DNA from 3 places in the Paraburkholderia sp. ZP32-5 genome. Region 1 is predicted to be linked to each of the others. Evidence: riboswitches for the same ligand, from Rfam matches in the RefSeq annotation. Region 1 holds a riboswitch; each other region holds the start of a gene.
The links. Region 1 has a riboswitch for cobalamin ahead of L0U82_RS03870 (TonB-dependent receptor domain-containing protein). Riboswitches for the same ligand answer to the same signal wherever they lie in the genome.
Positions count from the first base shown of each region.

Region 1 (9,773 bases):
TCCGCGTGCCCCGCATATTTGACCGCGACATCGTGCAGCGCCGGCCCCATGAACGGGCGCGTGACCGAGTGGCAACTCATGCAGTTTTTCTGCTGGGCGAGCGCGAGGCCCGTCGAGGCCTCGGCATGGACGGCGGGACTGGCGGCGCTCAATGTAATGGCGAGCGCAACAGCGGCTGATCCGGCTGCATACGACATCGATTTCATTATGGTCTCCGCCGGTGCGGATGCCCGGCTCGTGGTGCACGCATTATAAGAGCAAAGGGGCGCACGGATTTTCGTGCGCCCCCTGGCGTTTTTGCGTAGATTACGGCGGCCTGGATGAATTGGTTTGGAAGCCCATGACGCTGACTCTCGCTAGCTGCTAGTACTACCCGCTTCCGCTCTCGACCCCGTTGCCGAGCTTGATCACCCCGTCACCGCTCCCCGGTTCGCCGGCTGCGCGAGCGCGAAATATTTCGCCATCACACCGCGCGTATAGCGCGGCTTCGGCGCCTGCCATGCGGCGCGGCGGCGCTGCAGTTCCGCGTCGTCGATATTCAGTTGCAACCGCAGCTTGTGCGCGTCGATCGTGATCGAGTCGCCTTCCTGCACCAGCGCGATCGTGCCGCCGACGAACGCTTCCGGCGCGACGTGCCCGACCACCATCCCCCAGGTGCCGCCCGAGAAGCGGCCGTCGGTGATCAGGCCGACCGATTCGCCGAGCCCCTTGCCGATGATCGCCGACGTCGGCGCGAGCATCTCCGGCATGCCGGGGCCGCCTTTGGGCCCGAGGTAGCGCAGCACCACGACGTCGCCGGCGACGATCTTGTCCGCGAGGATCGCTTCGAGCGCGCTCTGCTCGTCGTCGAAGACGCGCGCGGGGCCGGTGATGACCGGGTTCTTCAGGCCGGTGATCTTGGCGACCGCGCCGTCCTCGGCCAGGTTGCCCTTCAGGATCGCCAGATGGCCTTCCTTGTAGAGCGCCTTGTCGATCGGGAAGATCACCTGCTGGTCGGCGCGCGGCTTCGACGGTACGTCCTTCAGCTCGTCGGCGAGCGTGCGGCCGGTGATCGTCATGCAATCGCCGTGCAGCATGCCGGCGTCAAGCAGGATCTTCAGCACCTGCGGAATGCCGCCGGCCTTGTGCAGATCGGTCGCGACATACTGGCCCGACGGCTTCAGATTGCAGATCACCGGCACTTTCTTGCGCATGCGTTCGAAGTCCTCGATCGTCCATTCGACTTCGGCCGCATGCGCGATCGCCAGATAGTGCAGCACCGCGTTGGTCGAGCCGCCGGTCGCCATGATCAGCGCGACCGCGTTTTCGATCGACTGCTTCGTGATGATGTCGCGCGGCTTCAGGTCCTTCTTCACCGCTTCGACGAGCACGCGCGCCGATTCGGCGGCCGAATCGACTTTCTCCTGATCGGGGTTCGCCATCGTCGACGAATACAGCAGCGACATGCCGAGCGCTTCGAACGACGAACTCATCGTATTGGCCGTGTACATGCCGCCGCACGAACCGGTCGATGGGCAGGCGTTGCGCTCGATGCCGTCGAAATCCTCCTGCGACATGCGGCCCGCGGTGAATTCGCCGACCGCCTCGAACGACGATACGATCGTCAGATCGGTGCCCTTCCAGTTGCCCGGGCGGATCGTGCCGCCGTACACGTAGATGCCCGGCACGTTCATGCGCGCGAGGCCGATCATGCCGCCCGGCATGTTCTTGTCGCAGCCGCCGATCACGACCACGCCGTCCATCCATTGCCCCTGCACGCAGGTCTCGATGCAATCGGCGATCACTTCACGCGACACCAGCGAGTACTTCATGCCCTCGGTGCCCATCGACATGCCGTCCGAGATCGTCGGCGTGCCGAAGGTTTGCGGATTCGCGTCGGCCTGTTTGATTGCGACCACGGCCGCGTCGGCGAGGCGCTGCAGGCCCGCGTTGCACGGCGTGATCGTCGAATGGCCATTGGCGACGCCGATCATCGGCTTGTCGAAATCTTCTTTCTGGTAGCCGAGCGCGTAGTACATCGAGCGGTTCGGCGAGCGCGCGACGCCTTGCGTGATGTTTTTCGAACGACGGTTGTATGCCATGGGGAAGCTCCAGTCTGTCTGTTCTGTTCGTGATCCGCGCCGCGCGGGTGCCGCGCCGGCGCGGCCGGGAGTGAGCCGGGGTGGGCAGGTCGGTGCGTCGATGAGTGCGCCGGCGGGTTCGGCGGCGGCGCACCCGTTCAGTGTAGTGCCGCCGCGCTTCGCGTAGAGGCGGTTTTGCGTGCCAAGTGTCGCGTGTATTATTCGCGGCTATCTGAGTCGTAAAATATATTAATCATGCTGCCGACGATTCCCGACCTACGCCAGTTGCGCTATTTCGTCACCGTCGCCGAGGAAAAGCACTTCGGGCGCGCGGCCGTGCGTTTGTCGATGACGCAGCCGCCGCTGTCGCAGGCGATTCGCGCGCTCGAAGAGACGCTCGGCGTCGAACTGTTCGCACGCACCAAGCGCTCGGTCGAACTGACGGCGGTCGGCGCCGATCTGCTGCCCGAGGTGCAGCGCCTGCTCGCGGCCGCTGAAGGGCTGCGGCCGCTCGCGCAAAGCCTCGCGCGCGGCGAGGCGGGCGTGTTGTCGCTCGCGTTCGTGTCGACTGCGGACTATGGCTTGCTGCCGCTGCTGCTGCGCGATTTCGGCGTGCGTCATCCGCGTGTGCGGCTCGAACTGACCGAGGCGACCAGCGACGTGCAGGTCGACGAACTGGTGGCCGGGCGCCTCGACGCGGGCCTCGTGATCGCGCCGCTGCCGCCGCGGCATGCCGCGCGACTGTCGTGGCTGCCGATCGCGCGCGAGCCTCTGGTGATCGCGATGTCGACGGAGATGGCGCAGCGCGTGCCGGGCGCCGCCGGCAACGCTGACCCACAGCCAAACGCGGATACCGCCGAATGGCTCGACACCCCGGTCAGCCTGCGCGATCTTGCCGACGTACCTCTCGTGATCTTTCCAAGGCGTCTCGCGCCAGGCTTTTATGACATCATTATGGATTGCTACGGCGTCGCGGGCCTTACGCCGCGCATCGGCCAGGAGGCGATCCAGATGCAGACGATCGTCAGCCTCGTGTCGGCCGGCATGGGCGTCGCACTGGTGCCGCAATCGTTGCGTAATCTGCGCCGCACCGGTGTCGTGTACCGTCCGCTGTCGGAGTCTGTGCCGGCGATCGAGACGGGCCTCGTCTGGCGCACGGACGAGGTGAGTCCGGTGCTCGCGGGCTTTATCGAGATCGTGCGTGCTCATGCCGCGACGGTCGCGGCGCGTGCGTAGCGGCGCGTGCCGAAGGCCGTCGTCGATCGCGTCGAGTGTGCCGCCGTCAAACCGCTTCTGAACCTGAACTGCCCATAACTACCCGATGCTCATTCACCCCAATTTCGACCCCGTCGCCATTCATCTGGGGCCGCTCGCCGTGCGCTGGTATGGCCTGATGTATCTCGTCGCGTTCGTCGCGGCGATCGTCGTCGCCCGGCTGCGGCTGCGTTTGCCTTACGTTGCCGCGCAAGGCTGGACCGCCAAGGATATCGACGACATGCTGTTCTACGGCGTGCTGGGCACGATTCTCGGCGGCCGCCTCGGCTACGTGCTGTTCTACAAGGCGAGCTTCTATTTCGCGCATCCGCTGGAAATCTTCAAGGTGTGGGAAGGCGGCATGTCGTTTCATGGCGGCTTTCTCGGCGTGACGTTCGCGATGGTGCTGTTCGCGTTTCAACGCAAGCGTTCGTGGCTGCAGGTGACCGACTTCGTCGCGCCGATGGTGCCGACCGGACTCGCGGCGGGACGCCTCGGCAACTTCATCAACGGCGAGTTGTGGGGCCGTGTGACCGATCCGTCGTCGCCGTGGGCGATGCTGTTTCCCGGCGCCGCGCCGGATGACGCCGCGTGGCTCGCCGCGCATCCGCAGCAGGCCGTGCAATGGCATCTGAACGAAGTGTTCGCGCAATATCACCTGCTGCCGCGGCATCCTTCGGAGCTGTATGAAATCGCGCTCGAAGGCTTCGTGCTGTTCTTCGTGCTGATCTTTTTCTCGCGCAAGCCGAAGCCGCTCGGCGCCATTTCGGCGATGTTCCTGATCGGCTATGGCCTCGCGCGTTTCACGGTCGAATTCGCGCGCGAGCCGGACGATTTCCTCGGCTTGCTGGCGATGGGCCTGTCGATGGGCCAATGGCTGTCGCTGCCGATGATTCTCGCGGGCATCGGCCTGATGGTGTGGGCGTATCGCCGTGGGCGCCGCGAGCCGGCGCAGGCGGTCAGTGCAAGCTGACGGGCGAGCGTTCGTTCGGCACGGGTGCTGATGCTGAATTCCTGAACGAATGAAATGAAAAACGCCACGGCATGAAGTCATGCCGTGGCGTTTTTATTGGTACGTTCGTCGTGTGCGTATCGATCGACGCAAGCGCGGCTCGCCGCGCGCATCACTTCATCTGCACCGACCCCGACACATTGACCGTTACCGTCGACGTGCCGCCTTCGAGCGGCATCGGCGCCATCTTCGCGTCGGTGCTCATCGTGCGCGCGCTCATCATCATGACCGGCCGCGGCATCACATTGCCGCTGTGATTCACGTTGACCTCGCGGATCGAATAGCCGCTAAAGCCGAACGCTTGCGACGACGAGGCTGCCTGCTCGCGGAACGACTTGATCGCGTCGCCCGTGAGCCGCTGCTCCGCCGCGCGCTGCGCTTCCGGCGATAGCGAGAAGCTCACGTTGCCGACCTGCATGATCGATGCCATCTGTCCGGCGAGCTTCGACGCTGCGCCGAAGTCGCGCGATTCGAGTACGACTTCGGTACGGCCGCGCCACGTCGAGATGCGTCCGTCGCGGTCCGTCGACGGGAAGATCGCAAACGAGCCGGTGCGCGCGGTCACGCCGGTGACGCCGCGCGCTTTCTGCAAGGCCGCGTCGGCGCGCTGGTTCAGCGTGGCCGTCAGCGAAGACGGATCGTTCGCTTCCTGCTCGAAAAACAGCGTGATATCGACGACGTCCTGCGGCACCTCCGCGCTCGCTTGCGCATTCAGCGACAGAACCCCCGAAGGCTGCGGCATCACGCCCTGCGCGCGAGCGAGGGTTGGGGTCAGCGCGAGCGCGACAGGCGCGGTGCAGGCGAGAGCGAGTGCGAGTGCCCGTGCGGCTTTTTTCGTCATTGCTGGACTCCTTGGTTGAACAGGTTGTGCTCGATTGACGCGAGCGCCGGCTTGCGGCGCGAGGTGGGTGGCCTGGGTGGGAGTGGAGATACGGATGATCGGCAGCGAGGAGATTCACACGTCCGCCGATCGCGCGGTCCTGAGTCACATGCGACTGAATGCCGAATTTGCCTTTAAGCCAGCTGTTTGGTGATGAAACGCCATTCGGCTTCGCTCACCGGTGTGATCGACAGACGGTTGCCTTTGGCCAGCACGCGCATGTCCTGCAATTGCGGATGCTCGCGCAACGCGGCGAGTGGAATCAGCGGGATCTTCTTTTTGAACACGACATCGACGAGGATCCAGCGCGGTGTTTCCGGCGACGACTTCGCGTCGTAGTACGGGCTCTTTTTGTCGAACTGCGTCGGGTCCGGATAGGCAGTGGACGACACTTCCGCGAGGCCCGCAATGCCGGGCTCGGGGCAGCTCGAATGATAGAAGAGCACACCGTCACCGACCTGCATGGTGTCGCGCATGAAATTGCGCGCCTGATAATTGCGCACACCAGTCCACGGCAGCGTGCGATGCGGTGCGTTGGCGAGATCGTCGATGCTCGCTTCGTCCGGTTCGGACTTCATCAGCCAGTAGCGCATGAATCGAATTGAACGTTAGAGATTGAACGACACGCGGGTCCGAACGGGTGCCTACGAAAAAGCGCCTGAAAAGCGGCACAAAAACAGCGCAAAAAAACGGGACCCAAAGAAAAACGGCATCGAACCGAAGTCCGATGCCGTTCCAGATAAGGTCCCCGCCTTAGCCGCTAGGCCGGCATCCTGAACCGAGGGTTCAGAATTGGTCGCAGTTAGCAACACTTCGGGTACATCAGACAGAGTGACGCGCACGCCCGTGCTACAAATTTCCGCAACCGTGCACATGGCATTGGTTCAAGGAATATATGACCTTGGCGAACCAGGCAGGGAAGCTAAACCGATAAAGCTACAACACAATCACTTAACGATTGAACTCAAATGCTTGCCGTGATCTTCTCATGTACTTCAGAAAAGTGACACACGGGTACTGCATTCGAGCCACTTCGTTGAGCACGTGACCGGTTCGAAACCGGCACGCTGCTACGCTTGCTACATGCTGTACTGTTGGATCACAGTACCTAGCTGATCGTTCATTTGCTGCATTGTACGCCGGATTTCTTCAGCGGGAAATGCTTCTCCGTGTCTTACGCTGCTTTGCAGCTTAAGCAGTTCCGATGCCAGCGACAGCGCAGCCATGACGGCAATGCGATCCGTGCCGCGCACGTTGCTCGCGCTACGAATTTTTTTCATTTCCGCGTCGACGCGCGCCACCGCTTCGAGCAGCGCGCCTTCGGTTTCCGGCGAGCACGCGAGACGATAGGGTACGTCGAGGATCGAGACTTCGATCTGCTTGGTGGTCATGCGTTTTCTCCGTGGCGGCTGACGTCGCTTTCCGCTTCTTCGCCTTCGGGATGGCCAGAGTCGAGCAGATCGAGCTGGTTATCCGGTTCGCTGCTCGCGCGTGCGCGCGGCAATTTTTCGAGAATCGCATTCAGGCGCACCTGCGCGTCGTCGATCTTGGCGGACAGTGTGTCGCGTTCGGCTTGCAGCGCGTCGCGCTCCGCGCGCAATTGCGCGAGTTCCGCACGGGTGGCCTCGACTTCGGCACGTGAGTGCGCGAGCTGCTCTTCGAGCGCGAGCCGCGCTTCGTTGTGGCGCTGGCTGATCGCAATCAGCTTGCCGATATTCTGGGAGAGTGATTCGAGTTCGGTGAGCATGTGCTGCGTCCTCTAAAGACATCGCATTTTAGCGCGGAATATTACAGGTTCCGACAATTGTCTCGTTTCGAGACGTAACAACATCGCTTCTTGCACGCTTTTTCCCGACCATAAGATAAAAAACACGTCACCCGCCGGACAATAGCCCGCGTTTTACGGAACGGCTATTCGCGGGCACGCTTTCTTGACGCCCATCGAGGCCGCTCCTAAACTTGCCGCACTCTGGTGCTCGCGCGCGCGTTTCCGTGCGCGCAGTTAAACGGGAAGCAGGACGCGCGGGGTGTCGAACACCGCGGACGCGAACCTGCGCTGCCCCCGCAACGGTAAGCGACCGCATGTTCACATGCAGGTCGGTCCTGAACGCAGGTTCGAAGCTTAACTTGCGAGTGTGCCACTGCGCGTCACGCGTGGGAAGGCGGGACCGATGCGTCGCAGCCCGGATACCGGCCAGAGGGAGAGCACGTCGCCCATCAGAACGTCAAACAGGGGGGACGTCTCGTTACGCGTCGGCCTGCGGGGAAGCGGGCCGCGCCCGCCACTCACAGGAATATCATCCGATGCAGTCCCCCATCGCCCGCGCGGCGTTGCTCGCGTTCGCGAGCCTGCCGCTCGTCGTGCATGCGCAAAGCGCTGAACCCGCGGCTTCGGCGTCCGCCGTGCCGGCCGGCGCTTCATCCCCGTCTTCATCTTCGTCTGTCACTGCGGCAACCGCTCCCACCGATGCGAACCTCGCCGCCGCCGAAGCGGTCACCGCACTTGCGCCGATCGTCGTGACCGCCGAACGCGGACCGCAAGCGCTCACCGATGCGATTCCGCAAACCGCGCAGTTCGATCAGCAGGACATCGCCGACACCACCGCGACCGATCTGCCAGGCCTGCTGCAACTCGCGCCCGGCGCGCAGATCACGCGCAACGGCGGCCCCGGTTCGAGCGCGAGCCTCTCGTTGCGCGGCGCGTCGGCGACGCAATCGCTAGTGTTGATCGACGGCGTGCGCGTCGATTCGGTGAGCCTCGGCAGCGCGCAGATCTCGCAGATTCCGCTCGATCAGGTCGATCATGTCGAAGTCGTCAACGGCAACGTGTCCGCGTTATACGGATCGGGCGCGATCGGCGGCGTCGTGCAGGTGTTCACGAAGGACGGCGGCGATCATCCGCCGCGTTTCAACTTTTCAGTCGGCTACGGCAGCTATCACACGCAGACGCAAACGCTCGGCGCCAACGGCGCGCTCGATCGGGATGGCCGCACGACCTTCAGCATCACACTCGCACGCACCAGGGACGATGGCTTTTCGTCGATCAACCCGAGCCAGGCGCCGGGCGCGAATCCGAATGCGAACGGCTATCTGAACGAGAGCATCTCGGCATCGCTGCGTCACAAGTTCAACGACAACTGGGATGCGGGCGTGCGCTATTTGCAGTCGAACGGCAACAATAGCTACGACAACGCGTATGGCGTGCCGACCGATCTGAACAACCTGTATAGCAAGGTGAGTCAGGTGTCGGTGTTCGCGAACGGCAGGCTGACCGACTGGTGGACCACGCACTTCACGGTCGCCCAGGGCGACGATCGGAGCGTGTCGAATACCAACGGCGTCTATAACGGCCGCTTCGATACCGACAGTCGTCAGTACACGTGGCAGAACGATTTCGCGCTCGCCGCGCATCAGAAGCTGCAGATCGGCTACGAACATCTGGACCAGAGCCTCGACTCCGATACGTTCGGCGCGCCCGAGCGTCATGTCGATTCGGTGTTCGCGGGCTATACCGCGAGGTTCGGCCGCAACCAGATTCAGGCCAATGTGCGGCGCGACCAGTATTCCGATTTCGGCGGAGCGAACAGTTACTATCTCGGCTACGGTTTCGACATCACGTCGCACTGGAAGGCAACCGCAAGCTATTCGGATGCGTTTCGCGCGCCGAGCTTCGACGATCTGTACTATCCGTTGAGCGGTAATCCATCGATCCAGCCGGAGCGCAGTCATTCCGTGGAAGCAGGCTTGCAGTACGCGTCGAATGCGCTCGGCGTGATGCGCTTGAACGCATTCCAGACGCGCTATACGAATCTGATCGACTACGTGCAGACGACTCCCGGCATCTATCTGCCCGAGAACGTCGGCCATGCGAAGGTGCAGGGGCTCGAGGGATCGTGGAGCGGTCATGTCGGCAAGACCGACGTGCGCGCGTCGCTGACGCTGCAAAACCCCGTCGATCTCGACAACGACGTCGACCTCGTGCGGCGCGCGCGACGCTTCGGCTCGCTCGCGATCAATCGCAGCATCGGCGTATGGCGCGTCGGTGGAGAGTGGATCGTCAGCGGTCCGAGCGTCGATAGCAACGGCAACCTCGGCGGCTACGGCGTCGTGAATCTGTCGGCGCGCTACAACATCACGAAGGCGTGGTGGGTCAGCGCGCAAATCCAGAACCTGTTGAACAAGGACTATGAAACGGCCTACTCGTACAACTCGCCGGGGCGCGGTGCGTATGTCACGCTCGGCTGGCAGCAGCAGTAATGCGCGCGCCGGTTCGGGCAAGCGCATGAGCGCACGCCGATGAACCAGGCGCCTGCTTCTTCGAGCACGCCGCCGCGCGCACCACTTCGCACGATGAGCGCGAAGCGCGCGGCCATGATCTGGCTCGGGCTCGCACTGGTCGCGCTGGTGGTGCTGATCGCGTCGCTCGCGCTCGGCAGCGTGCCGCTTGCGCCATCGCGCGTGCTTGCGGCATTGGCGCCGTCGCATGCATTCGATGGCGTGTACACCGGCGCGACGACCAACGATCTGGCCGGCGAAATCGTGCGCACACTGCGCTTGCCGCGCGCGC
Region 1 is NZ_JAJEJP010000001.1:899,759-909,531, forward strand. Features, by position in the region: gene L0U82_RS03825 (c-type cytochrome) at 1-206, opposite strand, end outside; gene ilvD (dihydroxy-acid dehydratase) at 408-2,081, opposite strand; gene L0U82_RS03835 (LysR family transcriptional regulator) at 2,316-3,296, shown strand; gene lgt (prolipoprotein diacylglyceryl transferase) at 3,382-4,287, shown strand; gene L0U82_RS03845 (SIMPL domain-containing protein) at 4,439-5,167, opposite strand; gene L0U82_RS03850 (EVE domain-containing protein) at 5,341-5,799, opposite strand; RNA gene ssrS (6S RNA) at 5,948-6,129, opposite strand; gene L0U82_RS03860 (cell division protein ZapA) at 6,286-6,597, opposite strand; gene L0U82_RS03865 (ATPase) at 6,594-6,953, opposite strand; cobalamin riboswitch at 7,160-7,419, shown strand; gene L0U82_RS03870 (TonB-dependent receptor domain-containing protein) at 7,511-9,463, shown strand; gene L0U82_RS03875 (FecCD family ABC transporter permease) at 9,503-9,773, shown strand, end outside.

Region 2 (9,773 bases), on a different contig from region 1:
CGCGCGGCGGCTATTACTTCACGGCGTCCGGTGAATTCGATCCTCATAATGGTCCTCCATGTGTCGAAAGGGAAACCTGAGTGCGCAACGGCCGTGCCAAACCGGCCGGCCCCGCGGATAGGCAAATCCGCAGCGCGCATTCTCCGCAAGGTGCATACTGCACACCGGCCGCCCCATGCGGCCGCGCCGACGCAGCGTCGCGGCAAGGCCTCCTCCGGGCCGCCGGACGCGCCCAACACAACGATACTACGCCCTTCATGTCCGCCAGCCCCGAAAGCAGCCCACAACCCTCTTCCCCGCGCCGTACCCAGACCTCGCGCGGGCTCGTGATCGCCGCCGTGATGGCATCGATGGCGATGGTCGCGATCGAAGCGACCATCGTCTCCACCGCGATGCCGCAGATCGTCTCCCAACTCGGCGACCTGCATCTATATAGCTGGGTGTTCTCGTCGTTCCTGCTCACGCAGACCGCGACGACCGTGATCTTCGGCAAACTCGCCGATCTGTATGGACGCAAGCCGGTGATCCTCGCCGGCATCGCGGTGTTTCTGCTCGGCTCGGTACTCGCCGGCTTCGCGTGGTCGATGCCGGCGATGATCGCGTTCCGCCTGATCCAGGGTGTCGGCGCGGGCGCGATCCAGCCGGTGACGCTGACGGTCGTCGCCGATCTGTACCCGGCGCGCGAACGCGGCAAGGTGCAGGGCTATCTCGCCAGCGTGTGGGCGATTTCGGCGGTGATCGGGCCGATGGTTGGCGGCTTCATCATTCACAACCTGTCGTGGGCGTGGATCTTCTGGATGAACGTGCCGATCGGCATCGCATCGGCGGCGGGCTTCATTCTGTTCCTGCGCGAATCGGAGCGGCACGCGAGCCCGTCGATCGACTTTGGCGGCGCCGCGCTGTTCATGGCCGCGATCGCCGCGCTGATGATGGCGCTGACCTACGGCGGCGACGACGCGCTGACACCGGCCGCAATCGCCGGCGCTGTGTTCGTGCTGTGCCTGCTGCTGTTCGTGTGGCAGGAGCGCCGCGCGGCCGAGCCGATGATCTCGTTCGCGCTATGGAGCCACCGGCCTATCGCCGCGTGCAACAGCGCAACGGTGCTCGCCGGCATGATCCTGATGGGCGCGACCACGTTCCTGCCGATGTACGTACAGGGCGTGCTGCAACGCTCACCTGTCGTGGCCGGCCTCGCGCTGACGATGATGATGGTCGGCTGGCCGACCGGCGCGACGTTCGCGGCCAAGTCGTTCCATCGCCTCGGGCTGCGGCGCATCCTGATCGGCGGCAGCGCGTTCGTGCCGCTCGGCGCGATACTGCTGCTGTTTCTGTCGCCGGGCGTGTCGCCCGTGGTCGGCGCGCTCGGCTCGCTGGTGATGGGCTTCGGCATGGGCACGTCGAGCGTCAGTTCGCTCGTGCTGATCCAGGAGATCGTGCGGGCGGATGAGCGCGGCAGCGCGACCGCGTCGAACCTGTTCTCGCGCAATCTCGGCAGCACGCTTGGCGCGACGCTGTTCGGCGCGGTGCTGAACTTCGGGCTCACACATTCGCAGAACCTGGCCGTCGTCACGTCGGACCAGTTGAAGGCGCTGTTGCAGAACCGCGCGGCCGATCTCGGCGATAGCGATGTGGTGCGGCTCGTGCTGCATCAGTCGCTGCATCTGACGTTCGTGTCGATCTTCGTGATCGCGCTGTTCGTCGTCGTGCTGCTGGCGCTGGTGCCGCCGATCAAAATCGGCGGGGACAAGGCGGTGCCGATCGAGGCGCTGTCGCCGCTGGAGGATTGAACGGTGTGTGTGCGCGCGGCGAATGCGCGAAGAAAGTGGTTTGCCGCGTCTTCGTTGCCGTTGCCGTTGCGATACGTCCCATGTACGCGCACGAACTTTCGCGTAGGCGTTACGAGCGACCGGCAGGCAACGTCGCCATAAAGAAATCACGCACCCGCGCAGCCGTTTGCGTGTGCACCGCCGCGCGATCGACGCCCGGCCCGTCCTTGCAGATCATCGCCAGATGCTCGACCACCGCGGGCTCGCAGACGTCCATGAAGGTGTAGTGCGACGCACCGGGCACGATCGTGACCGTCGCTTGCGGCATCAGCGTGCCGAAACGGCGGATGTTCGTATCGACCGGCGCGGTCACGTCGGCGCCGCCCGCTAGCAGCGCGACCGGAATCGTCACGTCGGCGAACGAAGCCGCGTCGAATGCTTCGCCCAACGCGGGCGCGATCGCAAATGCCGCCTTGATGCGCGGATCACGATACGAGTCGCCCGAGCGTGCGCGCGAGGCCTTCGCTTCCAGCGACAGCGCGTCGAGCGTGAGCCCGGACGCGCCCGGTTCGCGCGCGAGCCTGGCTGCCTCGGGCGGCTTGCAGATCGCGTCGGCCTCAGGCGACGTGCAGAAGCGTTCGAACGCGGCCAGATCGGTGCGCGCGCCCGCCAGTTCCAGCACCGTATAGCCGCCGAGCGAAAAGCCCAACGCGCCGATTCGCGCTTGATCGATATGGTTGCCGAAGCGCGGATCGGCCAACACGCCGTCGAGCACTTCGCTGACGTCGGTCGCGCGTTCCCACCAGAGCATGAAACCGTCGCGCGTCAGCGGCTCCAGCGCGGTATTGCCCGGATGATTGACGCCCGCGACGATATAACCGTGCGCGGCCAGCGACGCCGCCAGCCAGTCGAGACTGTCCGCGCTGCCGCCCGTGCCGTGCGACAGCAGCAGCAACGGATAGCGCGCGTGCGCATTGGACAGCGGCGCATCGTCGGCGGCTGGATGGCCGGTGAAGATCGGATGATCGGGCTGGCCGAAATCGTGAGCGGTCTCGGGTTGTTCGACATCGGCCGGATACCAGATGCGCGTGATCAACGCATGCGTTTGCGCGCCGCGCCAGTTGCGGTCGATCGTGGGATGGAAGACGCGCATGGTTTCGCCGACGTGCCAACTGGTAGGGTCGGTTTGGGATTGGGCTTGAGTCTGACGTTGAGCCTGAGCCTCCAAAGACGCTTGCTGAGCCACGGCATTCACCGCCACCAGCGCCAGCGCGGCGCACGCCAACGCGCCCCCGATCGACAACGCAAACCCGCGCGAACGCGCGGCACAGCTTCGACGCAGCATGGTCAGTCCTTGCGAATCGGAATCAGCAGATCGGTGATGCAGGTGTGTCGCGGGCTGACATCCGGCGCGCTTCGATACAGTTCGAGCGCCGGACGCTGATCGCGCGCATAGCCGCTGCGCGGTAGCCAGCCGCTATAGAGCGCCCGGAAGGTCGGCGAGATCAGCGCGTAGGGGCCGACCAAACGGTGCACCGCATACAGGCCGCCGGCGAGCCGCAGCGGCTCTACCTGCTGTTGCGCGTACTGTGTGTACTCCGCGTGCCCTTCCGTCTCCGTCTGCGCAGGCGGCGAACGCACATCGTCGAGCCGCGCGTCAGGCACGCCGGCAATCCCCGCGTGATACCGAAAGCCGCCCGGCACGTTGCCATCGCGCACGCAGATGCCAACACGCTGATGCAGCGGTGAATCGTCCGTGCAGCGCAGCATCGTCATCAGCGTGCGGAAGGTCTGGCCGATCGTCGCGACCGGCCCGTCATGGCGAAGACTGAGCACGTCGAGCGGCGCGAGTTCGCTGACTTCGACGGCCGGCAGATCCGGCACGCCACTCGCGTTGCGCGTCGCGGCGCATGCCCGCTTCGCACGCCGCCGCGCGGACGAAGCCGGCGGCGCAGCAAATAGCGAAGACGCGCCGGGCACAGCGGCCTCGCCACCGGGATGCGCCACCAGATGCCGCTGGCGCGCCCTGAACTCGCTCGGCGACACTCCGGCAAAGCCGCGAAACGCCCGCGCAAAAGCCTGCGCGCTGTCATAACCGGCATCATGCGCGACCGCGGTCACCTGCGCGGCATCGGTCAGACGCTGCGCAGCCTCGGCCAGCCGCAGCCGCTTGACGGTCTCGACGACACTTTCCCCCATCACTGCGCGATAAACCCGGTGAAAGTGATACGGCGACAGATGCGCGACCGCCGCGAGGCTTTCGAGCGTATGCGGCGCGCCCGGTTCGAGCAGGATGGTCTCGACCACGCGAGCAATCCGTCTGCGGTAATCACGTTCGGTGCTGGGTTTCATCATCGCGCCAGGATAGCTGGGACTTCGCGGCAATGCGGTGCAGAACTTGCGGATTTTCGCGCGGAGTGCGGAAACCGGCGCTTAGCCAGCGCTTAGCCGGTGCTCAGTCGCCCTTCGCGTACAACGTCGACTCCGCGAACCCCTCGGCGGCCAGCACCTGCCCGACCAGAATCAGCGCGGTCCGCTCGATCGCAGTGCCCGCCACCTTGCCGACGATATCGTCGAGCGTGCCGGTGATCTTTTCCTCGTCGGGCCAGCTCGCGCGATAGATCACCGCGATCGGACAGGCGCCGCCGTAATGCGGCCGCAATTCCTCGACGATACGCGCAAGGTGCCGCACACCGAGATGAATCGCCATCGACGCGCGATGCCGCGCCAGATCGGCCAGTTGCTCGCCGTCGGGCATCGCCGTTTTGCTCGCATAGCGCGTGAGGATCAGCGTCTGCGAAATGCCGGGCAGTGTCAGCTCGCAGCCGAGCGTGGCCGCGCAGGCCGCGGTCGCGGTCACGCCGGGCACGATCTCGTACGGAATGCCCAGCTCGCGCAGCCGGCGGATCTGCTCGCCGATCGCGCCGTACAGCGAAGGATCGCCCGAATGCACGCGCGCGACGTGCTGCCCCTTCGCATGCGCGGCGGCCAGCAGCGCGACGATCTGGTCGAGATCGAGGTCCGCGGTATTGACCACCAGCTCCGCGCGATGCCCTTCGAGCACCGCGGCCGGCACCAGCGAGCCCGCGTACAGGATCACCGGACAACTACGCACGAGGCGCTGCCCCTTCACCGTGATCAGCTCCGGGTCGCCAGGACCCGCGCCGATAAAAAACACCGTCATTCGTGACTCCAGTCTTGATTCAATGGCGCATTTCATTGCCCGCATGCTTCATGGCCGATGCGCGCGCAGGGCGTCGAGCAAAGCGGCAACCGTTGCGAACTCGCGATCGACGTCCGGCAGCACCGGCCGGCGCAACATGACGACCGGCAAACCACGCTCGCGCGCAATGTCGAGCTTGGCCTCGGTCGCGCCGCCGCCACTGTTCTTGCTGACGACGACGTCGAAGCCTTGCAGCGCAAACAGCGCGCGCTCGCCATCGAGCGTGAACGGCCCGCGCGCCGCGATCACCCGTGAGCGCGCAGTATCGGCGTGCGATTCCAGGCAGCGCACGGTCCAGAATTGATGCAGCGGAATGTCGTCGAGATGCGCGAGCGGTTCGCGGCCCAGCGTGAAAAATGGCCGCCGGAACGCGGCAAGCGCAGCGATCAATTCGTGCCAGTCGCCGACGAAGCGCCAGTCGTCGCCGGCTTGCGGCTGCCAGGCCGGGCGGCGCAGCGCCCAGCACTGCACGCCCGCCGCGCGACACGCATGCACGGCGTTCGCGCTGATTTGCGCGGCGTACGGATGCGTCGCGTCGATCACGAGGCCGATCCGTTCGGCGTCGAGATAGCGCGCGAGGCCCTCGCTGCCGCCGAAGCCGCCGACGCGCACCGCGCACGGCAGATCGTCCGGCACCTTGCCGAGTCCCGCGAGACTGTACACGTCGGTGGGCCTGAGCTGACGCGCGATCTTCAACGCGTCGCCGGTGCCGCCGAGCAGCAGCACGCGGGTCATCGCGCGGCTCCGACCAGATTGCCCTGCCGGTCGATCGCGAACGTCTCGACGCTCACCTGCGGCGGCACAATCTCGCGCGCGACAGCCAATGCCCGCTGACAGACGATATCGCCGAGCGGCACCTGCTGCGCGTGGGCCAGCGCAAGCGCCTGCTGGCTCGTGTTGGCCGCGCGCATCGCCGCTTGCAATGCGTCGTCGGCGCCATGTGAAGCAGCCCATCCCGCGAGCTGCTCGAGGTCGATGCTCGAATTGCGGCTGTGCAGATCGAGATGCCCCGCCGCGAGTTTGCTGAGCTTGCCGAAGCCGCCGCAGATGCTCAGCCGTTCGACCGGCGCGCGCTTCATATGCTTGAGCACCGCGCCGACGAAATCGCCCATCTCGATCAGCGCGATATCGGGCAAACCGTAGTGCGCGCGCATCGCATCTTCGCTGGCGTTGCCGGTGCAGGCGGCCACATGCAGGTAGCCGTTCGCGCGCGCGACGTCGATGCCCTGATGGATCGACGCGATATACGCCGAACACGAGAACGGCCGCACGATGCCGGTGGTGCCGAGTATCGACAGTCCGCCGAGAATGCCCAGGCGCGGGTTCATCGTTTTCAGCGCCAGTTCCTCGCCGCCTTCGACACCGACCGTCACTTCGAAACCGCCGCCGTACCCATGCCGCTCCGCGAGTTCGCTCAGGTGCCGGGTCATCATCTGACGGGGGACGGGGTTGATCGCCGGCTCGCCGACCGGCAGCGTCAACCCGGCGCGCGTGACGGTGCCGACACCAGGCCCCGCGCGAAAGATCACGCCCGGCTCGGCCACGAGACGCACGCGCGCGAACACGACCGCGCCGTGAGTCACGTCGGGGTCGTCGCCGGCGTCCTTGATCGTGCCCGCTTCCGCGATTCGCTCGCCTTCTGTGCTGCCCTCAAACAGCCGGCAGAACGTGAGTCGCATCGGCACATGCTGGCCCTTCGGCAACACGATGTCGGCGACCTCGCTGACCTCGCCCGCCAGCAGCAGACGCGCGGCCGCGAGCGACGTCGCGGTTGCGCAACTGCCGGTCGTGTAGCCGCTGCGTAGCGGCGCCGGTTGTTCGGGAGTCTCTTCGCGCATCACGAATCGGCCGATGAAGTCGCCGGCTTCACTACTTCGAGCAGCGTAATCGGCAACGCCTGGCGCCATGTATCGAAGCCGCCGAGCGGTTGTGCATGCGCGAGCGCGATACGCGTCAACGAGCCGCCATGCTGTTCGCGCCACGCGGCCAGCACCGCTTCGCCTTGCAGCGTGACCGCGTTCGCGACGAGCCGGCCGCCGTCGCGCAACTGTTCCCAGCAGGTCTCGAGCACGCCGGGCTCGGTCACCCCGCCGCCGATAAACACCGCATCCGGCGCCGGCAGCCCCTGCAACGCGGCGGGCGCGTGGCCGGCCACCAGTTGCAAACCCGGCACGCCGAGCGCATCGCGATTCTGTTCGATGAAGCGTTGCCGCGCGTCGTTGGCTTCGATTGCGATCGCACGGCAACTCGGGTGCGCGCGCATCCATTCGATGCCGATCGAGCCGCTGCCCGCGCCGACGTCCCACAGCAATTCGCCGGGAGCGGGTGCGAGACGCGCGAGCGTGATCGCGCGCACGTCGCGTTTGGTCAACTGGCCGTCGTGGATAAATGCGTCGTCGGGTAGGCCGCTGGTCAGCGGCAGACGCGGCGCGTCGGCCGCCGCGCGGCAGTCGAGCGCGATCAGATTCAGCGCGGCCAGTTCGCCGGCCGACCATTGATCCGCGCGGCCATCGATGCGCCGTTCGAACTCGCCGCCGAGATGTTCGAGCACGCTCATCCGCGTCGCGCCGAAACCGCGCGCGGCGAGTGCCGCCGCGAGCGCCGCGGGCGTGTGGCCATCCGCGCTTAGCACGAAGATGCGCGCGCCGTCATGCAGATGCGTATTCAGCGCGGCCAGCGGCCGACCCACCAGCGACACGGTCGCGACCTCCTGCAACGGCCAGCCGAGCCGCGCGGCCGCCAGCGATAACGACGACGGCGCCGGCAGCACGCGTAGTTCGCCGACCGGCAACTGCCGCGCGAGCGTCGCGCCGACACCGAACAGCATCGGGTCGCCGCTCGCGAGCACGCACACCGGCTGAGGACGCTCGGCGAGCAGCGGCGCGAGATCGAACGGACGCGGCCACGCGGCGCGGCGCGCGGCCAGACGCGCGGGCAGCATCGCCAGATGCCGCTCGCCGCCATACACGACCGACGCGTCGAGCAAAGCACGCCGCGCAGACCGTCCCAAACCGGCGAAACCGTCGTCACCAATACCCACTACGGTCAGCCAGGGCTGCATGCATTCATCCTCATCGGGGCTCGTCAAAAGTGTGCCGAGCCACGCCAGTCAAAGCGTCCAGCCTCGTGGCGCGGTTCGAAAAAAGGCATAATACAGCCGCCGGTGCCCTTCGGGGCCGAAGAGGGAACACAGCAATGATGTGGCTGCCCCCGCAACTGTATGCAGCGAGTCCGTCTGCTCTACGCGCCACTGGTTTGACCGGGAAGGCTGCGACGGACCATGACCTGCGAGCCAGGAGACCTGCCGGCGAAACTGTTCGTGCCAGCCAACATCGGGCGGGGTGTACCGATGCCGCAGCAAAGTCCGCAATGCGGCTTGCTCGGGCCGTCGCGCGACGCTATATCCGGTGTCCGTCTTGAATCGAGCTTTGCCCTCCACTGCTTTACCCGATGCAGCCACGCCGCCGCGCGCTTCCGCGTGTCCGGGGCTGCTGCGCATCGTCGCCGCGCGCGATGGCGGCATCTGCCGGGTCAAGCTGCCGGGCGGCGTGCTGAGCGCCGCGCAGGCGCGCGCGATCGCCGCCGCGAGCACGCGGCACGCGAGCGGCGTGATCGAGCTGACCAATCGCGCGAATCTGCAAGTGCGCGGTGTGCGTGAAGGGCATGAGGCTGCGTTGAGCGCGGCGTTGATTGACGCGGGGATGGGGCCGGCTTCGGGTGCTGCGTACGCAGGGGCGTCCCCTTCTTCTGCTTCTTCCACGACGGCAAGCGACGCAAACCACGTGAATGCCGCGCTCAGTTCCGCCGACGACGTGCGCAACGTGATGATCAGCCCTGCCGCTGGCCGCGACCGGCACGCGCTGATCGACACCACGCCGCTGTGCACCGAACTGCTCGCGCTATTGCAAAGCGATGCGCGCTTCGCGGCGTTGTCGCCGAAATTCGCGCTGCTCGTCGATGGTGGAGAACGGCTCGCGCGCGTCGATCATCCGCACGACGTGTGGCTTGCGGCATCGGTTGACGAAGATGGGGTGCGCTTCGTGTTCGGCCTCGCTGGATGCCCAGGGCCGGCAACAAACACCAACGAATCGCCTGATGACAACGCGAACGGCACCGGCGCACTCGCCGCGATTGCTCCGTCACAGGTGCCCGCGCTCGTGCGCGCGTTGCTGCACACGTTCCTCGATCTCGCCGCCGCCGACACGACCCGCATGCGCGACCTGCTCGCCATGCATTCCGCCGACACCTTGCTGTTGCACGCGCAACGCTACGTCAACTTCCCGCTCACGCGCGACGCAACGCTGCGCGACTGGCGACGAGAAAATCCCGCCGACGCATCGCTGCGCCTCGGCGCCCATGCGCAACACAACGCGAACCTATCGCACGTCGGCGGCCAGCCACCGCTCGGCCGTCTTGACGCGACCACGCTGAACCGCCTCGCCGACCTCGCGCAACGAAATGGCAACGGCACGCTACACGTCACGCCGTGGCAAAGCGTGCTGCTGCCCGATATCCCGACGCAAGCCGCCACCGCCGTGCTAACGGAATTGATCTCGCTCGGCCTCGCCTGCGATGCCGCACAACCGATCGCGCATCTGATCGCATGCGCCGGTTCGAGCGGCTGCGCGAAAGGCCTCGCCGACACCAAGAACGACGCACTGCAACTCGCCGCGCAACTGCCCGCCGATGTCGACGTGCATCTGAGCGGCTGCGCGCGTTCGTGCGCGGCTGCCCATTGCGCGCCGTACACGCTGCTCGCGGTCGAACCCGACCGCTACGACCTG
Region 2 is NZ_JAJEJP010000002.1:1,603,491-1,613,263, forward strand. Features, by position in the region: gene L0U82_RS25835 (DUF1488 domain-containing protein) at 1-47, opposite strand, end outside; gene L0U82_RS25840 (MDR family MFS transporter) at 258-1,787, shown strand; gene L0U82_RS25845 (alpha/beta hydrolase family protein) at 1,897-3,111, opposite strand; gene L0U82_RS25850 (AraC family transcriptional regulator) at 3,114-4,121, opposite strand; gene cobM (precorrin-4 C(11)-methyltransferase) at 4,222-4,950, opposite strand; gene L0U82_RS25860 (cobalt-precorrin-6A reductase) at 4,999-5,724, opposite strand; gene L0U82_RS25865 (cobalt-precorrin-5B (C(1))-methyltransferase) at 5,721-6,827, opposite strand; gene cbiE (precorrin-6y C5,15-methyltransferase (decarboxylating) subunit CbiE) at 6,827-8,050, opposite strand; cobalamin riboswitch at 8,134-8,312, shown strand; gene cobG (precorrin-3B synthase) at 8,406-9,773, shown strand, end outside.
Region 2: it holds a riboswitch for cobalamin, as region 1 does, so the genes downstream of both, cobG (precorrin-3B synthase) here and L0U82_RS03870 (TonB-dependent receptor domain-containing protein) in region 1, are expected to answer to the same signal.

Region 3 (9,773 bases), on a different contig from region 1:
GGTTGCGACACGCGGTCTCACCGACCATCCATAGGTCGAGCGACAGCACCGGCGCGCCGCTCGCGCGCGCGAGGATCATCGGATCGAGAAAGTCCGGACCGGTCTTGAACACGCGCACACGCCGGCCGAGCCGCCGGTGATAGCGCGCGAGACCCGCGGTGATCGTGGTCTTGCCCTGACCCGACGCCGGGGCGCTAATAAATAGCGCGGGGCACGCGGACATTGCTCAGAACTCCACGCCGCGTTGCGCCTTCACGCCCTGCTCGCGATACGGATGCTTGATCGCGCGCATTTCGGTGACGAGGTCGGCGGCTTCGATCAGCGCATCGGGCGCATGGCGGCCGGTGACGACGACGTGCAGCATCGGCGCGCGTGCATTGATCACCGACAGCACTTCGTCGAGCGGCAGATATTCGTACTTCAACACGGTGTTCAGCTCGTCGAGGATCACCATCTGGTAATCGCCGCTTTCGATCATCCGGCGCGCTTCGTCCCAGCCTTTGCGCGCGGTCGCCATATCGGCTTCGCGGTTCTGCGTATTCCACGTGTAGCCGTCGCCCATCGTGACGAAATCGCACTGCGCGATGGCGCCGAGAAAGTCACGCTCCGACGTATGCAGCGCGCCCTTGATGAACTGCACGACGCCCAGGCGCATGCCGTGGCCGAGCACCCGCACGGCCATGCCGAACGCGGCCGTGCTTTTGCCCTTGCCGGTGCCGGTGTTGACGATCAGCAGGCCTTTTTCGACGGTCGCGCCGGCCTGCTTTTTCTCATGGCCTTCACGGCGGCGTTCGGTCATGCGCTGATGCGATTCGGGATCGGTTTTCATCGAAGGTCCTGATTGTTGGAAGCTGTTGATATAGAGGCTGCGTGAGTATCGGCATCGTCACCGGACGATGCGATCGCGACGGTGACGCCGGCGTGCACGGTCTTGCGTACGACGAGCCGGGCGAGCTGCGATGCAGTGGCAGGGTTGAGGGTTTGCGCTGCCAGCAGCGCGCAAGGCTCGCAGACGCCGTCCACGCCGAGATGCATCTGCGTGGCCGCCGACACTGAATACAGCGGCACCGCGGCGATCTGCTCGCGAGTGAATAGCCGCAGCGGCAGCGCATGACGCGCGCAGAAATCGAGCAGGCCGGCTTCGTTCGCCTTGATGTCAATCGTCGCGATCGCGCCGATCTGTTCGAACGCATGCGGCCCGAGCGCGTGGCGTACGGCGGCTTCGATATCCGCTGCGGGGGTGTGCAGGCGGCAACCGATGCCTACGCTTAGCGTTTTTGTTGAACGCTGGTGTTGTTGGGTTGGGTCGCTGAGATGACCTGCTGCTGGATCACTGGCGTCAGCAGCATGCTCGCGTTGAGCGACATCGCGTGCGAGCGCGAGCGACGCCACTGCGCCGATCACGACGATCGCAGGCGAGCCGAGCCCCGCGCGTTCGACCACGTCGGCAAGCTCACCGAGTGAAGCGAGCGCGTGACGCTGCTCGGGCCGCGTTGCCGCTTCGATCGCCGCGCAGCGCGTATCGGCGCCCATGCCGGCCGCCAGCAACGCGTCGGCGATCTCGCCGAGACGCCGCATCCCCATATAGATCACGAGTGTCATGCGCGTCGCGGCGAGCGCGGCCCAGTCCGGCTCGTCGCTGCCGGCGCCGTGGCCGGTGACGAACACCACACCCTGCGAATAGCCGCGCTGCGTGACTGGAATACCGAGCGCCGCGGGCGCGGCGATGCCCGCGGTGATGCCGTTGATCACTTCGGCATCGATACCGGCGGCCTGCAGCGCCTGCAATTCCTCGCCGCCGCGTCCGAATACGAACGGGTCGCCGCCTTTGAGGCGCGCGACGTTGCGCCCGGCCCGCAGATGCGCGAGCATTTGCGCGACGATATCGGCCTGCGGCGTCGACGGATGCCCGCCGCGCTTGCCGACATGCACGACCAGCGCATCGGCGTGCGCGAACTGCAATACGTCCGGATTCACGAGGTCGTCGACGAGCACGACATCGGCTTGCGCGAGCGCGCGGGTCGCCTTCAGCGTCATCAGTTCGACGTCGCCGGGGCCGGCGCCGATCAGCCAGGCGCGGGTCATCGCAGCGAGCATGGCGTGCGCCATGCGATGGTGGGACGAGAGAAGCGCTGCGCGATAGCGCGCGCGATGGTGCAGATCGAGTTCATGCGGTACTGCGAATCCGGGCGCGGCAACACACGTGATGGGCGGCGCTTTCCTCTGAAGTTCGGAAAACGCCACGGACGCGCGATGCCATGCTTGAACGCCTTCACATCCGTTCCCCGCGGATTCCGGCGGCCGGCGGCGCGATCGGTGCAGGTGCTGCACGCGGCGCCGCCACCGCGTCTGGCCGGTATCCGGGCTGGCGACCTCACGCGCTTTGCCTTCCCGTCCTTGACGTGGAATGACGAAGATACGCGCGAGATCGCGCGGATTCGTCGATTCACAGGACAGTGGCATCAAAAAACGCATGCGCGGCGCGCCAGAATCGAGGCGCGCGCCGCAGGTTGCTTACCGTTGCGGGGACAGCACAGGTTGAACGCATGATGCGTTGCCTGTTTCCCGTTTAACTGCACATGCGAGCGCATATGCGGGCACCAAACGCGCGCATACGATAGCACACGGGGCCTTGCCGGATAAGCGTCGGCGGCGGTTTTCATCGCGCGTGCTTTCTTGACTGGGCAAGGCTGCGGGCCTACACTCGCACGCACTTCTGGTGCTCGCCCGCGCGCTCGTGCGCGGGCAGTTAAACGGGAAACAGGGGGCCCATCTGCTCTGGAGCGGGCTAACCTGTGCTGTCCCCGCAACGGTAAGCGAAAAGCGGTGCAGGCCTTACGGCCGTGCGCCGCGGAGCCGGCTTCGATGTCCACGCGCAAGGCCGCGTCGGCATATCACCACTGGGCGAGAAACCACTCGGCCGGGAAGGGGAAGCGGCGCTTTCGCCAGCCCGGATACCGGCCCGAAGATGCAGGACGTACGCCGCGGGGATGCGGCGGCGCGTTCATGACTTCACTTTGCTTTCTGTGTTTCCGGGCGTTTTTGCGCGTGTCGTGTCTCCGGGCGTTTTCCGTGCGCTTTCCATGTCGCGGACAACGCCGTTGCTGCTGGACCGACACGCGAACCGACCGGCGCACCCATGCAACGTCTACCGATGGACCTCACGATGCAAACTCAATTGCGCAAGATTCCCGTCACGATCGTCACGGGCTTTCTCGGCAGCGGCAAGACCACGCTGTTGCGGCACATTCTTCAGCATGCGGAGGGCAAGCGCATTGCGGTGATCGTCAACGAGTTCGGCGAACTCGGCATCGACGGCGAGATCCTGAAGGGCTGCGGTATCGGCTGCGATGAAAACGGCGTCGAAACCGAAGGGCAATTGTATGAACTGGCGAACGGATGCCTGTGCTGCACCGTGCAGGAAGAGTTTTTCCCGGTGATGGAAAAGCTCGCCGAGCGTCGCGGCGAGATCGATCACGTGCTGATCGAAACATCCGGCCTCGCATTGCCGAAGCCGCTGGTGCAGGCATTCAACTGGCCGCAGATCAGAAACGGCTTCACCGTCGACGCGGTGGTAACCGTGGTCGATGGACCGGCCACCGCCAGCGGCCAATTCGCCGACAATCCGCTCGAAGTCGATGCGCAGCGCAAGGCCGATCCGAATCTCGATCATGAATCGCCGTTGCATGAGCTGTTCGAAGACCAGTTATCCGCCGCGGATCTGGTGATTCTGAACAAGACCGACCTGCTCGACGATGCGCAGCAAAGCGCCGTGGAAACGTTGATCCGTGACGAGATTCCGCCGCAGGTCAAGATCGTGCGCGCGCATAGGGGTGAGCTGGATCTGCACACGCTGCTGGGTCTCGAAGCCGCGTCCGAGGAAACCATCCATCTGCGCCACGATCATCACGGTTCCGCCGACGATCCCGATCATCATCACGACGAGTTCGATTCGGTCGTCGTGCAAGCGAGCGTGCCGTCGCGCGAAGCCGCACTCGCCGCGTTGCAGACGCTGGTCGAAAACCACACGATCTACCGCGTCAAAGGTTTTGCGGCGTTGCCGGGCGCGGCGATGCGGCTCGTGATCCAGGGCGTGGGCCGCCGTTTCGACAGCTATTTCGACCGGCGCTGGCAGGCCGGCGAAGGCGGCGACGGCTATTCGAGCCGCTTCGTGCTGATCGGCGAAGACCTCGATCAGTCCACCTTGCAGCAGGCATTCGACGCGGCGCTCGGCGCGACGTCGAACGCTGCCGCGTAACGGGCGCGCGACCATGCATCTGTTGCGCACGACGCCGGGCGGCTTCGTCGACGATACGCAGGGCGTGATCCGTATCGATCAGCAGCCCGCCGATATCGTCGTGCTCAGTTCCGCGGATACCACACTGTCGCTGCTCGCGAGCGTCGTGCCGCGTCTCGGGGATGGTTTCCCGAGCGTGCGGCTCGCGAACGTCACGTATCTGCGGCAGCCGGCCTCGGTCGATTTCTATGTCGACGACGTGCTGCAGCATGCGCGCGTCGTGGTGGTCGATCATCTTGGCGGCGAAGCGTACTGGCCGTACGGCATCGAGCAGGTCGTCGCGCTCGCGCAGCGCAAGCAGCAAACGCTCGCGATGTTTTCCGGCGACTTGCAGGAAGATCCGAATCTGCTCGCGCGCAGCACCGCGAGCGCGGAGTTGTGCCAGCAGTTGTGGCGTTATCTGCGCGAGGGCGGCCCGCAAAATGCGGAGGCATTCCTGCGCTGCATCGCGTATCGCGCGCTCGACTGGGGACGCGAGCCGGAGCCGCCGCGCGCATTGCCCGCCGCGTCGCTATATCACCCCGAGCGCGATATGCCGACCATCGCTGACTGGCAGGCGCGCTGGCGGCAGGATGCGCCGGTGGTCGCGATTCTTTTCTACAAGGCCCATCTTCAGGCCGCCAATACCGCGGTGTTCGATGCGTTGATCGACGCACTCGATGCGCAAGGGCTCAATCCGCTGCCGCTCGCGATTACGTCGCTCAAAGATGCGATGAGCCGCGAAGTCGTGCAATCGCTGTGCGCGCAACATCAGGCGGCGTTGGTGCTCAATACGACCGCGTTCGCGGCGTCCGCGATCGATGACCCGGAACCGCTCGCGCTGGCCGGCGACGCGCCGGTGCTGCAGGTGATCCTGAGCGGCGGCAATCGCGAAGACTGGCTCAAGGACAACCACGGCCTCAATTCGCGCGACATCGCGATGCATATCGCGCTGCCGGAGGTGGATGGCCGCATCATCACGCGCGCGATCAGCTTCAAGGGGCTTGCGTATCGTTGTCCGCACACCGAGGTCGACGTGGTGCGCTATCAGCCGGACCTCGAACGTGTGCGTTTTCTCGCCGAGCTGAGCGGCCGCTGGTGCCGTCTGCGTTCGCTCGATAACGCGGACAAGAAACTCGCGCTGATCCTCGCGAACTATCCGATGAGCGAGGGTCGTATCGGCAATGGTGTCGGGCTCGATACACCGGCGTCGGTGGTCGGCATTCTGTCGATGCTGCGCGACGAAGGCTATCGCGTGGCCGAGTTGCCTGAAGACAGCGATGCGCTGCTGAAGAAGCTCACCGAGGGCGTGACCAACGACCCCGTCGTGCGCGATCTGCGGCCGGCGTTGCAAAGCCTCGCGCTCGACGACTATCTCGCTCATTTCAATGCATTGCCCGCGAGCGTGCGCGATGCGCTGAACGCGCGTTGGGGCCGTCCCGAGCAGGAACCGACGCTGCGACGCGGCCGCTTCATGATCGCGGGCTGGCGCTGCGGGCAGGTGTTCGTCGGGATTCAGCCTTCGCGTTCGCGCGAGCAGGGCGATTACGCGAGCTATCACGACGCGGAACTGGTGCCGCCGCATGCGTATCTGGCGTTTTACTTCTGGCTGCGTCACCAGTTCGGTATCGACGCGGTCGTGCACGTCGGCAAACACGGCAATCTCGAATGGCTGCCGGGCAAGAGCGTCGCGTTGAGCGACACATGCTGGCCCGATCTGATTCTGGGACCGCTGCCGCATCTGTATCCGTTCATCGTCAACGATCCGGGCGAGGGCAGCCAGGCCAAGCGGCGCGCGCAGGCGGTCATCATCGATCATCTGATGCCGCCGCTGACGCGCGCCGAAAACTATGGGCCGTTGCAGGACCTCGAATGCCAGGTCGACGAATATTACGAAGCGCTGATGGTCGATCCGCGTCGCGCGAAGTTGCTGCGTCGCACGATCCTCGCGACGATCGTCGAGCATCGCTTGCACGAGGAACTGAGCCTCGCGGCGCCGAACGGTCAGGACGACGAGGACGCGCTGCTCACGCGCGTCGATGCATGGCTGTGCGAGCTGAAGGAAGCGCAGATTCGCGATGGGCTGCATACGTTCGGGCAGTCGCCGCGCGGCGTGCAGCGGCGCGATACGCTGCTCGCGCTCGGCCGCTTTCCGATCGGCGACGGACAGGGCGGCAGAGCCGGTTTGACCGATGCGCTGGCGCGCGATCTGCGCCTCGACTATCTGTTCGATCCGTTGACCGTGGATTGGGCGGCGCCGTGGGATGGGCCGCGTCCCGACGTGCTACAGCAGGTGAGCGATGCGCCGTGGCGGCACTATGGCGATACGCGTGAGCGGCTGGAACTGCTCGCGGCGCGGCTGTTGGTCGGTGTGTGCGGTGAAGACATGGATGGTGTGGACAGCGTGCAAGCGTCGCCGGGGTGGGTCGATAATCTGCTGCAAGCAGAACAGGTGATCGCGCGTTTGCGTGACGACGTGTTGCCGCGTCTCGACGCCTGCGGTCCGCAGGAAATCACGCAACTGAAACGCGGTCTCGAAGGACGCTTCGTGCCACCGGGACCGAGTGGTTCGCCGTCGCGCGGACGGCCCGACGTGCTGCCTACCGGGCGCAACTTCTATTCGGTCGACACGCGCGCGGTGCCCACGCAAGCCGCGTGGGCACTCGGCTTGAAATCGGCGCAGCAACTGATCGAGCGGCATCTGCAGGAGCACGGCGACTATCCGCGTGCGATCGGCCTGTCGGTCTGGGGCACGGCGACAATGCGCACCGGCGGCGACGATATCGCGCAGGCGCTCGCGCTGCTCGGCGTGCGGCCGAAGTGGGCGCCGGGCAGCCATCGCGTGACGGATTTCGAAATCATGCCGATCGAAGTTTTCGATCGCCCGCGTATCGACGTCACGCTGCGCGTGTCCGGCTTCTTCCGCGATGCGTTCGCCAACGTGATGCATCTGTTCGATGCGGCGGTGCAGGCCGTCGCCGAACTCGACGAACCCGCCGATCTGAATCCGATCCGCGCGCGCGTGCTGCGCGAACGCGATGCGCTGATCGCGCGCGGGATGGACCCCGCCGAAGCGCGCAAGCGCGCCGGCTGGCGCGTGTTCAGCGCGCGGCCCGGCGCGTACGGCGCGGGTCTGCAGCAGATGATCGACTCGCGCCAATGGCAGACCGACGCCGATCTCGCGAACGCCTATCAAGCGTGGGGCGGCTACGCATACGCGCAGAAGAGCGCGGGCGAGGAAGCGCATCACGCGTTTGGCGCGCGTCTGGCCGCGATGGACGTGGTGCTGCAGAACCAGGACAACCGCGAGCACGACCTGCTCGATTCGAACGACTACTACCAGTTTCAGGGCGGCATGGTCGCGGCAGTGCGACATCTGGGCGGCGAGCAGCCACGCGTTTATCACGCCGATCACAGCAATCCGGCCGCGCCTCGCGTACGTACGCTGCAGGAGGAGATCGCGCGCGTGATCCGCTCGCGCGTGGTCAATCCGAAGTGGCTCGATGGTGTAAAGCGCCATGGCTACAAGGGCGCGGCCGAGATCGCGGCGACCGTCGATTATCTCTACGGCTACGACGCGACCGCGCGCGTGATCGCGGATCATCAATATGCGCTCGTCGCCGATGCTTATCTGAATGACGCCGATACCCGCGCGTTCATGCAGCGGCACAACGTGCACGCGCTGCATTCGATCTGCGAGCGCCTGCTCGAAGCGATGCAGCGCGGGCTGTGGCAGGAGCCGGGCGACTATCGCGCGCAGGTTGAGCAGCATCTGCTCGCGAGTGAACAGCAGATCGAAGGAACACGGACATGAATGGCGCGACGCGAGAAGCGGGCGATTTGAACGGCGGCGAAGCAGGCGTGCGCGCGAGTTCGGGCACGGCTTCGCGGCCGGTTTTTCCATTCGCCGCGCTAATCGGCCAGGCGCCGTTGCAGCAGGCGCTGCTGCTCGCCGCGATCGATCCGGGTCTCGGCGGCGTGCTGATCAGCGGGCCGCGCGGCACCGCGAAGTCGACCGCGGCGCGCGCGCTCGCCGAGTTGCTACCGGAAGGGCAACTGGTCAATCTGCCGCTCGGCGCCAGCGAGGATCGTCTGATCGGCACGCTCGATATCGAAACCGTGCTGCGCGACGGCTCGGTGCGCTTTTCGCCGGGGCTGCTCGCAAAGGCGCATCGCGGTGTGCTGTATGTCGACGAGGTCAATCTGCTACCCGACGCGCTCGTCGATGCGCTGCTCGACGCGGCGGCGAGCGGTGTCAATACCGTCGAACGCGATGGCGTTTCTCATAGTCATGACGCGAGCTTCGTGCTGATCGGCACGATGAATCCCGAGGAGGGAGAGTTGCGGCCGCAACTGATCGACCGCTTCGGGCTGATGGTCGAGTTGGAGAATGCGTTCGAGCCGCGCACGCGCGAGGCGATCGTCAAGGCCCGGCTCGCGTTCGATCATGATCCGGTTGGCTTTCGCGCGGCCTATGTTCAACAACAGACTGCTTACGCGCAGCGGATTCGCGCGGCACGCGCGACGCTCCCACAACTGGCATTCGACGATGCCGTGCATGCGCACGTTAGCGCGCTGTGCATCGCCGCCGCTGTCGATGGACTGCGCGCCGATCTGGTGATGCTGCGCGCGGCGCGTGCGCTGGCTGCGCTCGAACAGGCCTCCGAGGTGACGACGCGACATGTGGATCGTGTGGCGGAGTCGGTGCTGATTCATCGGCGACGGCAGCGTGATCCGCAAGCTTCGTCTTCGGGGCAGTCCGAGAGTGCGGCGCCGCCGTCGCAGCAAGGCGCTGGCAATGAAGCGCCTCAGGCGTCCGCGTCGCCACCATCTTCTACCGACACCGATTGGGGCTACCTGCCGCCTGAGCCGACTGCGACGGTGCAGGTCAAAAGCGTCATCCCGCTCGGCGCAAAAAAACGCTGAGCCATCGGAAGGGTGCCGCCGCTGACTCGCACAGCGGTTTTCGATGGCGACAAGGCATGCACGCAAGTTCGCAAGGCGCTTTGCGCGGCGAGCGAGGCACACGCATTGCCTGGCCACCGACGCTCGCCGCGATGCGCGAGCGCGGGCTACGTCGCGAGCATCTGCGCTTCGTGCGCGAGACACCGCGTGGCGGCGTGCTGCATTGCTTCGTGCTCGATTGTTCGGGATCGATGCTCGCGGGGCAGCGTCTTGCGCTGGCGAAAGGCTTGCTCATTGCACTGTTCGACCATGCCAGCGCGCAACGCGCCGAGGCCGCGCTGATCTGTTTCGGCGGTGCGGGCGCGGACCTGCGCTTCGGTCCGGCCGTGCCGCGTTGGTGGAACGAACGCTGGCTGCAGCCGGTGGGCGGCGGCGGAGGCTCGCCGCTTGAGTCAGGGGTGCGGCGCGCGGCGGAATTGCTCGGGCGCAGCGCGCGCCGGCGTCCGGCGCAACAACGCTGGCTGTGGATTCTGACCGATGGCCGCACGCGTGATATACCGGCACGCCCGCTCGATGCCGATGAAGTGGTGGT
Region 3 is NZ_JAJEJP010000002.1:1,360,175-1,369,947, forward strand. Features, by position in the region: gene L0U82_RS24805 (cobyrinate a,c-diamide synthase) at 1-223, opposite strand, end outside; gene cobO (cob(I)yrinic acid a,c-diamide adenosyltransferase) at 227-829, opposite strand; gene L0U82_RS24815 (cobalamin biosynthesis protein) at 826-1,260, opposite strand; partial or broken gene cobA (uroporphyrinogen-III C-methyltransferase) at 1,321-2,085, opposite strand; cobalamin riboswitch at 2,335-2,620, opposite strand; cobalamin riboswitch at 2,702-2,980, shown strand; gene cobW (cobalamin biosynthesis protein CobW) at 3,167-4,258, shown strand; gene cobN (cobaltochelatase subunit CobN) at 4,272-8,090, shown strand; gene L0U82_RS24835 (ATP-binding protein) at 8,087-9,202, shown strand; gene L0U82_RS24840 (vWA domain-containing protein) at 9,259-9,773, shown strand, end outside.
Region 3: it holds a riboswitch for cobalamin, as region 1 does, so the genes downstream of both, cobW (cobalamin biosynthesis protein CobW) here and L0U82_RS03870 (TonB-dependent receptor domain-containing protein) in region 1, are expected to answer to the same signal.